DNA from 2 places in the Hyphomonas sp. UBA4505 genome. Region 1 is predicted to be linked to the other one. Evidence: predicted binding sites of a transcription regulator. Region 1 holds the regulator's gene; the other holds the start of a gene.
What was found. Region 1 encodes HrcA, which represses chaperone genes, less so after heat shock. Its sites were predicted from a motif close to GTTAGCANTCNNCNNNGNNGANTGCTAAC; they were not measured.

Region 1 (5,379 bases):
CTTCATCTTGGTCAGGATGAAAGCAGACACTTCCTGTGGTGCGTAATCCTTGTCGCGACCTTTGACCCAGGCGTCGCCTGCCGGGCCTTTGACGATTTCGAACGGGGAAATTTCCTTGTCCTTCTGCGCGGTCGGGTCGTCGAACTGGCGACCGATCAGACGCTTGATGGCGTAGAAGGTGAAATCCGGGTTGGTGACAGCCTGGCGCCGGGCCGGCATGCCGATCAGGCGTTCGCCGCCTTCAGTGAAGGCCACAACGGACGGGGTTGTGCGCTGGCCTTCTGCGTTTTCAATGACCTTTGCCTGTCCGCCTTCCATGACGGCGACGCAGGAGTTGGTGGTTCCAAGGTCAATACCAATGATTTTGCTCATGTTGCATCTCTCTTTTTATCAAGCCGCCACGGGCCGTGTTCTGTTGCGGTCTGCTCAGCAGCCCCGGACAGCCAGTGGCTCTTTCCAAGGGTTCAAATGAGGCGGCGGAAACGGTTTTGATCCGTGCGCCGGTTCGTCTTGCGATATGGGAAGGGTTTAGCGCGTCTCAAGGGGGGAACAATACGTAGCTGTACAGGATTTTGGTGCATTGCTGCTATAGGTCGGCCCTATAGCAACCCCAACAGCAATTTATTTGATAATGGTTCTCAGTCTCACTATGTCAGTTGGTGTGAAAGGAAATATCATGCCGCGCCAACTCATCAAGACACTCACATACAGCCTGATGCACTTTACGGTCGCTATTGCCGTGGCGTTTGCCCTGACGCGTAACTGGCATGCGGCGCTGGCCATCGGAATGATTGAACCGGCCGTGCAGACCCTCGCCTACACGTTTCATGAGCGCCTGTGGGAGCGCCTGCCCGGCCGTGGGCGCACCGCGCCCGAGCCGCTGGGCTGAATTATCCCGGAACTTCTGGACGTTTAGGTATCCTGCTGGGCATAGTGCCAAAAAAGCAGAAGCCGGGGAGGCTCCAGATGATCCGCACCTTCGTTCCAATCTTTTCCATCTGTCTATTGGCGGCCTGCACGTCAGAGCCCGTCAACAAGGCGCTCTCTGTCGCGAGCATTGAGCAGGCCTGGATTGCGGAAGGCTTTGAAAGTCCAGAAGGTGTCGCTGCTGCGCCGGATGGCGGATACTTCATTTCGAACGTGGTCGGAGAGGGGACTGACAAAGATGGGAATGGCTACATTTCTCATCTTGCATCCGACGGCAGTATCACGACGCGTTACTGGACAGCGAAACTGGACGCGCCCAAGGGCATGGCCGTGCTGGACGGGACTCTGTATGCCGCCGACATTGATAGCGTGGTGATGTTCAACGTCGAAGACGGCGAGCGACTGGACTCAGTCCGCATTGAGGGCGCCAAATTTCTCAATGATGCGACCGACTGGAACGGCGCGATCTATGTGTCGGATTCCGGTGATGCGGCGATCTACCGGATATCAGACGGTACGGCTGAGCTTTGGCTGCAGGATGAGCGGCTGGTGGGCGTGAATGGCCTGTTGGGCGATGGCGACCGGATGCTGGTCTCTACCATGACAACCGGCAGCTTGTTCAGCGTGACCGCAGAGGGCGAATTGACCGAGATTGCCGCCGGCATGGAAAATGCCGACGGGATCGGGCTCGTGCCGGGCGGCGGCTATCTCGTCTCGTCCTGGCCCGGCCAGATCCACTATGTCGGCGAAGATGGCGCGGTCGCCACCCTGTTTGATGAACCGGTCTCTCAGAATGACCTGACGGTGATCGGCGATACGGTCATCGTGCCGAACTGGCGGCAGAACACCGTTACGACGTGGAAGGTGGGGCGTTGATCAGTTCGCCGCGCCTGCGCTGACGGCGACCATGGCGGCGCGCAAGGTGCGCTCGCCGATCTTCCAGCCGGGCTGGAAGCAGGAGGCGATGGTGCCGTTTGGCTGGTCGGACGGGATGTTGGCGACGGCCTGATGCAGGTTCGGATCGAATGTGTCGCCGGGCAGGGCGGCAATCACCGTAACGCCATGACGGGCGAGGGCTGTGTGCAGCTCCTTCTCCGTCATCTCGATGCCTTCGAACAGGTTCCGGCCAGCTTCTGACAGGGCAGCGCGATCTTCATCGGTCAGGGCGGCGAGGGCGCGGGAGAGGTTATCCGAAACGCTGAGCAGGTCGCCGGCAAATTTCTCGATGGCGTAGACGCGCGCGTCGGACACCTGACGCTCGGCGCGCTTGCGCGTATTGTCGAGGTCGGCCAGCGTTCGCAGCAATTGCTCGCGCAGCTCTTCTTTCTCGATCTCAAGTTGCTGCACAGGATCCACGTCCGCTTGCGCTTCGGGTGCGTCTTCCTGCTTGGGCGCAGACTTCAGGATATCGTCCGCAGCCGCTTTGAGGTCAGCCTTGGAAGTATTGGAATCAATTTCAGCGGTTTCGCCGGGTTTGGTTTCGTCGCTCATCCTTGCGTATCCTTTTTGCGGCGTGTGGAGAGGAGTTCCCCGACCACTTTCGCCGTATAATCGACCATAGGTATGACGCGGGCATAGTTCAGCCGGGTGGGGCCGATCACGCCCAGTGCGCCAATAACCTGTTTTCCGCCTCCCATATAGGGAGCCACAATCACACTTGAACCCGATAGCGGGAAAAGCTGGTTCTCCGCACCAATGAACAGCCGCACACCGTCCGCTTCTCGGGTTGTGTCGAGGATATCGAGCAAGCTTTGCTGGCGTTCAAGCTCGTTGAACAGCTGGCGTACCCGGTCGAGATCTTCTGCGGCCTGTGCGTCTTCGAGCAAATTGGCGCGGCCCCTCACGATCAGGGAGCGTCCCCGTCCGGGTGCATCACCGCTCCATTGCGCCAGTCCCTGTTCCACCAGCGAGGATGCGGCCTGATCCAGCGCGGCGCGATGCGAGCGCAATTCCTGACGGATATCGCTGGCGACTTCCGTCAGGGTGCGACCGCGCACGCGCGTTGAGAGATAATTACCCGCCTCGATCAGCGTCGTTGCCGGCAGCCCTTCGGGTACTTCAACGATACGGTTCTCGACATCGCCATCCTCTGTGACGATGACGCAGAGCGCTTCGCGTCCGCCGAGCGGTACGAATTCGGCATGCCTGACCACGGCGTCGCGGGTTGGGGACGTGACCAGGCCTGCACCGCCGGTCAGGCCGGACAGGATATTCGAGGCTTCGCCCATGACCGCTTCGATATTGGTGCCCGCCGACTTGAGGCGGTCATCAATCTCCATACGGTCGGCGCGGCTGGGCTCTCCGATTTCGAGAAAGCCGTCGACGAACAGGCGCAGGCCGGTATGGGTCGGCGCGCGTCCGGCAGAGATGTGGGGCGATTCCAGCAGGCCGAGTTCAGTCAGATCCGCCATCACATTGCGGATGGAGGCAGGAGAGAGGGCTATCCCGCTTTTCGACAAGGTGCGGGAGCCGACAGGCTCGCCTGTGGTCAGATAGCCTTCGACAATCTCACGGAAAATGTCGCGTGAACGCTGGTCAAGGCGCTGCAACAGGGATTGCGTGTCGAGTGGCTGGATCATCCCTTATTGATTAGGCGTGTGCCGCGCTGCGTTCAACAGGTTTCATCCCGCCTGCTGAGCACCAATCAGGAAAGGCCTTCGATTTGACCCAGGGTGTTGAGGTGCATGTTTTCCGCAGCAGGCTGGCGGGGAAGACCCGGCATGGTGACAATGTCACCACAGATTCCCACGACGAACCCCGCACCCGCAGACAGGCGCACGTCACGAAGCTTGAGAACATGGTCTTCGGGCGCGCCAATCAGTTTGGCATCGCTTGAAAAACTGTAGGGCGTCTTTGCCATACAGACAGGGAAATGGCCGAAGCCTGCCTTTTCCCAACGTTCCAGCTGGTTGCGTACCGAAGGGGTCGTCTCGACATGGCTGGCACGATAGATGCGCCGGGCCACGGTTTCGATCTTGTCAAAGAGAGGCATTTCCGCCGGATAGAGCGGTTCGAAATCTGCCGGTGCGTTTCGCGCAAGATTGGCAACTGTGTGCGCAAGATGTTCGGCGCCATGCCCCCCTTCAGCCCAGTGCGTGCAGACGGAGACGGGTACGTCCTGTTGGGCACAGTAGGCTTCAATTGCGGCGATTTCACCGGATGTGTCCGAGGTAAACCGGTTGATTGCCACGACGACCGGGACGTTGAACTGTTTCATGTTCTCGATATGGCGGCCAAGATTGGCAAGGCCCTTTTCGAGCGAGTCGTAACTGACGGTGCCGGCGTCTTCCTTGGCGATGCCGCCATGCATCTTCAGCGCGCGAACGGTCGCGACGAGCACCGCAGCGCTGGGCGCGAGGCCAGCCTGGCGGCATTTGATATTGAAGAACTTCTCCGCGCCGAGATCTGCTCCGAAGCCAGCTTCCGTTACGACGAAATCTGCCATCTTGAGTGCGGCTTGCGTGGCGATCACAGAGCTGCAGCCATGCGCAATATTGGCAAACGGGCCGCCATGAATGAGTGCTGGGTTGCCCTCCAGGGTCTGGACCAGATTGGGCAGCATGGCGTCCTTCAGAAGGACCATCATGGCACCGACCGCATTCATGTCTTTCGCCGTGACAGGCACGCGCCCCCGGCGATAGCCGATCACCATGCGCTCCAGCCGGGCTTGCAAGTCGTGGGCATCCTTTGCCAGGCAGAGGATTGCCATGATTTCGGATGCGACAGTGATGTCGAAGCCGGTTTCCATCGGTGTGCCATTCGGGCTGCCGCCGAGGCCCGTTACGACACTGCGCAGATTGCGGTCATTCATGTCCATGACGCGGCGCCATGTGATCCGTGTGGGATCGATGCCGCTGTCCCCGCCCCAATGGACGTGATTGTCGATCATGGCCGCCAGCAAATTGTGGGCGGAGGTGATCGCGTGGAAGTCACCCGTGAAGTGGAGGTTGATGTCCTCCATCGGCACCACTTGCGCCTGGCCGCCGCCTGTGGCTCCGCCCTTCATCCCGAAACAGGGGCCGAGCGAAGGTTCACGGAGGCAGAGCAAGGTGCGCTCGCCGATCCGGTTCATTGCGTCTGTCAGTCCGACACTGGTTGTGGTCTTGCCTTCGCCAGCAGGTGTCGGGTTGATCGCGGTGACCAGGATCAGCTTGCCATTGGGCTTTGATTTTATAGCCGTCAGGTGACCGGTTGCGATCTTCGCCTTGTCATGGCCATAGGGTATAATGTTTTCTGGATCGATCTCGAGCGCTTCGGCCAATTCGTGAATAGGGCGCTTCTTGGCGCTTCTGGCGATCTCGATATCTGTCGGCATGATTCCCCCGGCGGTTATGAACCTCTCTCCCGGTGTAGACAGGCGCGTCAAAACCCGCAATCAGGCAGGGCAGCAATGAGGAATTCAAAATGAGCACGCTTATTCGTCCATCCGGACGCGCTTTTGACCAGCTTCGC
Region 2 (5,379 bases), on a different contig from region 1:
GAGCGCGAATGCCTTGATGGACTTATAGTCGGCCTTGCCATTCGGCGCGCGCCCAAGATCATCTTTGAACAAAACAGACTTGGGAGCCTTGTAGCGGGCAATACGTGATTGCACAAAGCTGCGCAGTTCGTCTTCGCTGACCTCTGAATCTGTGGATACGACGGCCGTCACGGCGTTGCCCCACTTCTCATCGGGCACGCCGACAACGAGTGCGTCCTTGACGGCAGCATGTTCCTTCAAGGCCTCTTCGACCTCTTCTGGATAGACTTTCTCACCTGCCGTATTGATACAATTTGATCCCCGGCCCAGCAATGAGATCGTGCCATCCGCCTCCACCGTGCACCAGTCGCCCGGTATGGCGTAACGGACCCCGTTGATTGTCCGGAACGTTGTGGCGGTCTTCGCCTCGTCCTTGTAGTAGCCGAGAGGGACTGCGCCACCGCGGGCGATGATCCCGGCCTCGCCGCTGCCGGGCACGATCTCGCGATCATCTTCGGAAAACACCTTGCAGTTCGGGCCGATCTCGAATTTGGACGTCTGGGTTCCGCCTTCGAGCGTCGTTGTGGATGATCCGAAGCCGACCGCTTCAGATGAGCCAAAGCTGTCCATCATGGCGGCTTGAGGCATATGCTTGAGGAGGCCTTGTTTGACCTCCGCGCTCCACATTACGCCGGACGATACGATGGTTTGTACAGAGCTGACATCCCAACGGCCAGGATTGTCGTCGAGAGCTTTTAGCATCGGCTTTCCGAATGCATCTCCGACGATCGCCATGCTCGTCACGCCATGTTCCGAGACGGTTTCCCACAAGTTTTCAGGGTCAAAGCTGGTGTTCTGTTCCAGCGTGATAATTGCGCCGCCGCCTAGCAGCGCACCCATCGCCGTGAACAGCCCTGTGCCGTGCATCAGAGGACAGGCGGGCACCTGCCGCGCCGTTTTTCCCATAAGCTGAACTGCCATCTTGAACTCTTCCATAGTGGACGGGTAGGGCAGACCGGCTTTCTCTGCGCCTTCTCTGGACGCCTGTCGCCAGACAGATTGTGACCACATCACGCCTTTGGGCATTCCGGTGGTTCCGCCGGTGTAGAGGAAAAACAAATCTTCTGGTGATCGGTCGATGCCGAGCGGAGACGGGTCACCGTCGGCGGCGAGACAGTCATAGTCTACCGCCCAGTCAGGCACGTCTCCGCCGCCAATCTGGACCCAGGCCGTCAGCTTGGGCAAGCGACCGCGGACCAGTTCAACCTGATCAGTAAATTGTGCATCAAAGAACACAACCGCAGCGTCCGAGTTATCAAAAATGTAGAAGAGTTCGTCGGCGAGATAGCGATAGTTGACGTTCACATGCGTGAAACGACCTTTGAAACAAGCGGCGAGCGCTTCAGTATATTCAGGCTGGTTACGTAGATAGAAGCCAGCTTTGTCGCCTGTTTCGATCCCCATCTCGCGTAAATTCCGCGCAAGCCGGTTTGATCGAGCCGTGAAGTCTGGCCAGTATGTCCGCCGTGTCCCGTGGGCCAGAGCCAGGTCTTCCGGACCAAGCATCTCGCCCACAGCATCAAGCATGTCACCGAAATTCATATCCGAAGCAGATGCCACTTTGTTTCTCTCCCGTTTGTGTTTTTGGCAACTCTAAGCGGTTGCCGCAGCGGTAGAGAAGCTGGAATCGAGTGCGTCGGAAGGATCATTTCGCCCAAAAAAAGAGGCAGCACCGAAGTGCTGCCTCTGACAATTTGGCTTTGAGGGCCGGGCTTAGAAGCCCATGCCACCCATTCCGCCCATGCCGCCACCCATGTCAGGCATGCCGCCGCCGGCACCTTCCTTCTTTGGGGCTTCAGCGATGGACGCTTCCGTCGTGATCAACAGGCCAGCAACCGATGCAGCGTTCTGCAGAGCAGAGCGCACAACTTTCACCGGGTCGATCACGCCCATGGCGACGAGGTCACCATATTCTTCGGTCTGGGCGTTGAAGCCGAAGCCCTTGCCCTTGCCGCGACGGATCTGGTCGACAACGACCGAGCCTTCGACGCCGGCGTTTTCAGCAATCTGGCGAACCGGAGCTTCCAGAGCCTTGCGCACGATGTCGATACCGGCCTGTTCGTCAGCATTCAGACCTTTGACGTCGATATTGCTTGCAGCAGCGAGAAGCGCCGTACCACCACCAGGGACGATACCTTCTTCCACAGCGGCACGCGTGGCGTTCAGGGCGTCATCGACGCGATCCTTGCGCTCTTTCACTTCCACTTCAGTGGCACCGCCAACCTTGATGACAGCTACGCCGCCAGCCAGTTTCGCGAGACGCTCCTGCAGCTTCTCCTTGTCGTAGTCGGAAGACGTGTCTTCGATCTGCTTGCGGATCTGCGACACGCGAGCTTCGAGGTCTTTCTTGGCGCCAGCGCCGTCCACGATGGTCGTGTCATCTTTTGTGATGGCGACTTTCTTCGCGGTGCCGAGCATGTCCATGGAGACGTTCTCGAGCTTGATGCCGAGATCTTCGGAAATGACCTGGCCGCCGGTAAGGACAGCGATGTCCTGCAACATGGCTTTGCGGCGGTCGCCGAAACCTGGAGCTTTCACAGCAGCGATCTTCAGGCCGCCGCGCAGCTTGTTGACCACGAGGGTGGCCAGTGCTTCACCGTCGACATCTTCAGCGATGATCAGGAGCGGCTTCTGGCTCTGAACAACGTTTTCGAGGATCGGCAGCATTGGCTGCAGGGAAGACAACTTGCTCTCGTGCAGCAGAATGAACGGATCTTCGAGTTCCGCGATCATCTTGTCCGGATTGGTGATGAAGTAAGGCGACAGGTAGCCACGATCGAACTGCATGCCTTCGACAACATCGAGTTCGGTTTCGAGCGACTTGGCTTCTTCAACCGTGATGACGCCTTCATTGCCGACTTTCGCCATGGCTTCGGCGATCATTGCGCCAACTTCGGTGTCGCCGTTTGCAGAGATCGTGCCGACCTGGGCAATCTCTTCGTTCGACTTCACCTTCTTGGAATGATGAGCGAGGTCTTTAACGACTTCGGCGGATGCCTTGTCGATGCCGCGCTTCAGGTCCATTGGGTTCATGCCGGCAGCAACGCGCTTCAGGCCTTCGCGAACGATGGCTTGGGCGAGAACCGTTGCGGTCGTGGTGCCGTCACCGGCAACGTCGTTGGCCTTGGAAGCCACTTCGCGCAGCATTTGTGCGCCCATGTTTTCCAGCTTGTCTTCAAGCTCGATCTCTTTTGCGACGGTGACGCCGTCCTTCGTGGTGCGCGGAGCGCCGAAGGATTTCTCGATGACGACGTTACGGCCTTTTGGACCGAGCGTGACTTTAACGGCGTTGGCAAGCGTATCGACGCCTTTCAGCATCCGTTCGCGAGCTTCTGCGCCGAAAACTACGTGTTTGGCTGACATTGTGGATTACCTCTGTTGAGAATTCTGTCTGATGGAAAGCGAAAGTGTGGGGGCTTAGCCCTCCAGGACACCCATGATGTCGCTCTCTTTCATGATGAGCAGTTCTTCGCCATCGACGGTCACTTCCGTGCCGGACCATTTACCGAAGAGCACGCGATCACCAGCTTTGACGTCGAGCGCGACACGCTCGTTGTCGTCACCAATCGCACCAGCGCCGACGGCGACGATTTCGCCTTCCTGCGGCTTTTCCTTTGCGGTGTCGGGAATGATGATCCCGCCCTTGGTTTTCTCTTCTTCCTTGACGCGGCGCACGACGACACGGTCGTGCAGGGGACGAAGTTTCATTGGATTTAGCCCTCTTGTCTCTTTGACGAGTTCAATTGAAAACGGTCGTCAGCAAGCAAATGTCAGGGGGCTTTAGCACTCACCCGGCACGACTGCTAACGATGCTGCGGAGTTAAGAGCTGCGAACCACAGCGTCAACCGCGCCATTGCGAAATTTTTTGTAATTTCAGAACGCGAGAAAGGCTGTTGGACGGCTCGGGAACGACGGCTTCGGAGCGCTAACAATAAAAATTCAGCCAGTCCCATGCCTGATTGGGTGAGCATTGGCGCAACGTCAAGGCGTAGCGACCGGCTTGTCTGCTTGTTTCCAAAAGATGAATGGTCAGGCGTTAAAATTCCTCAATCGATTGACGGTAAAATATACTTCCTATGTCACAACCGCTACAGCAACCGGGAGTCGGGACGTGCAGGGTAAATTCGAAGATGTGGTCGAATCGCTGACCTTTTTCGCTTTTGTGGCGATTACGGCGCTTTGCCTATGCTTCACCTTTTCCGTCATTGTCTATTCAATGGGGTTCCCGTCTGATCCCCAGAATTTCATTGTCGCGAACCTTTTCATTGCGTCCTGTGTGGCCGTTCCGACGGCCGCAATTGCTGCCCAACACGAGTACAGAATGAGAATTTACCAGCGCACGCTGGAAGATATGGCCTCTACTGACGCACTGACGGGACTGCTAAACCGCAAGTTCTTCAAACAATTTGCCTGTGAAGAACTCGCGCGCATGAGCCGGACGGAGATGACATCGGCGGTGGCGTTGTTCGACATCGACTATTTCAAGGCGGTAAACGACCAGCATGGTCATGCAGCGGGCGACCGTGTGCTGCGAGAAATCGCGGCGGTCGCATATTCTGAACTTCGCGGTCCATTCGACCGACTTGGGCGCTGGGGCGGTGAAGAGTTTGTTGTCCTGCTCAGCAATGTCGATATGGAGAAGGCGCTCAGCGTCTGTGACCGTCTTCGTTCTTCCATTGAAGACCATGTCGTCATCGTGGACGGACAACCCGTGAGTGTCACTGCGAGTTTCGGCCTGGCTATGTTACCGCCCAACTCGGATTTCGACGACATGCTCGAACAGGCGGACGGCGCGCTTTACGAGTCCAAGGCCAAGGGGCGCAATTGCGTCACGGCCGTCAAGGAACTTACGCTCGCGGCTTGATCCCAAATTGTCGGGTCCCTAAGCCTGATACCTGAGGGGGACTCAGTATGTCAGACATTAGTCCAAACAGGTTGAACGACGCTTTGACGCGCGCGCCATCCCTCGCGGCGTTATCGGGTCGTCGTACAGAGTTTGCTAAGGCTGAGCGTGTTTGGTCGGATGTACTTGAGCCCGAACTGTCCCGGCGGGAAGAGAGTCGGAAAGCCACAATACGTGCAGCGATAACGCGTTCAATTATCGGTGCTGGCATCCCGATCTTCATCACAATTCTGTTGATGATCTCTACGCTCGTGAGTGTTGATATCATCTCACCCGGACTCATATTTCTGGTCTTGGTGTCAGGCGCGATTGTGTCGGCGACCGCCTGGGTCAAGGTTTTTACAATGAAGTCGCAGACCAAGCAGTTGATCCTTTCAGCTGCCTGTGAACCGTTTGGCTTCACCTATGACACATTGCATCCAGACCTGTCCGGTAT

Region 2: the regulator HrcA is predicted to act here: its motif matches at 3,819-3,847, upstream of groES (co-chaperone GroES).

Annotation. Positions count from the first base shown of each region.
Region 1 is NZ_DGMZ01000012.1:1,308,123-1,313,501, forward strand. Features, by position in the region: gene dnaK (molecular chaperone DnaK) at 1-372, opposite strand, end outside; gene B3527_RS15655 (DUF2061 domain-containing protein) at 677-889, shown strand; gene B3527_RS15660 (SMP-30/gluconolactonase/LRE family protein) at 967-1,803, shown strand; gene B3527_RS15665 (nucleotide exchange factor GrpE) at 1,804-2,418, opposite strand; gene hrcA (heat-inducible transcriptional repressor HrcA) at 2,415-3,506, opposite strand; gene B3527_RS15675 (formate--tetrahydrofolate ligase) at 3,572-5,242, opposite strand; gene rph (ribonuclease PH) at 5,332-5,379, shown strand, end outside.
Region 2 is NZ_DGMZ01000003.1:294,620-299,998, reverse strand. Features, by position in the region: gene B3527_RS03050 (acyl-CoA synthetase) at 1-1,599, opposite strand, end outside; gene groL (chaperonin GroEL) at 1,753-3,402, opposite strand; gene groES (co-chaperone GroES) at 3,457-3,747, opposite strand; gene B3527_RS03035 (GGDEF domain-containing protein) at 4,152-4,904, shown strand; gene B3527_RS03030 (DUF3137 domain-containing protein) at 4,952-5,379, shown strand, end outside.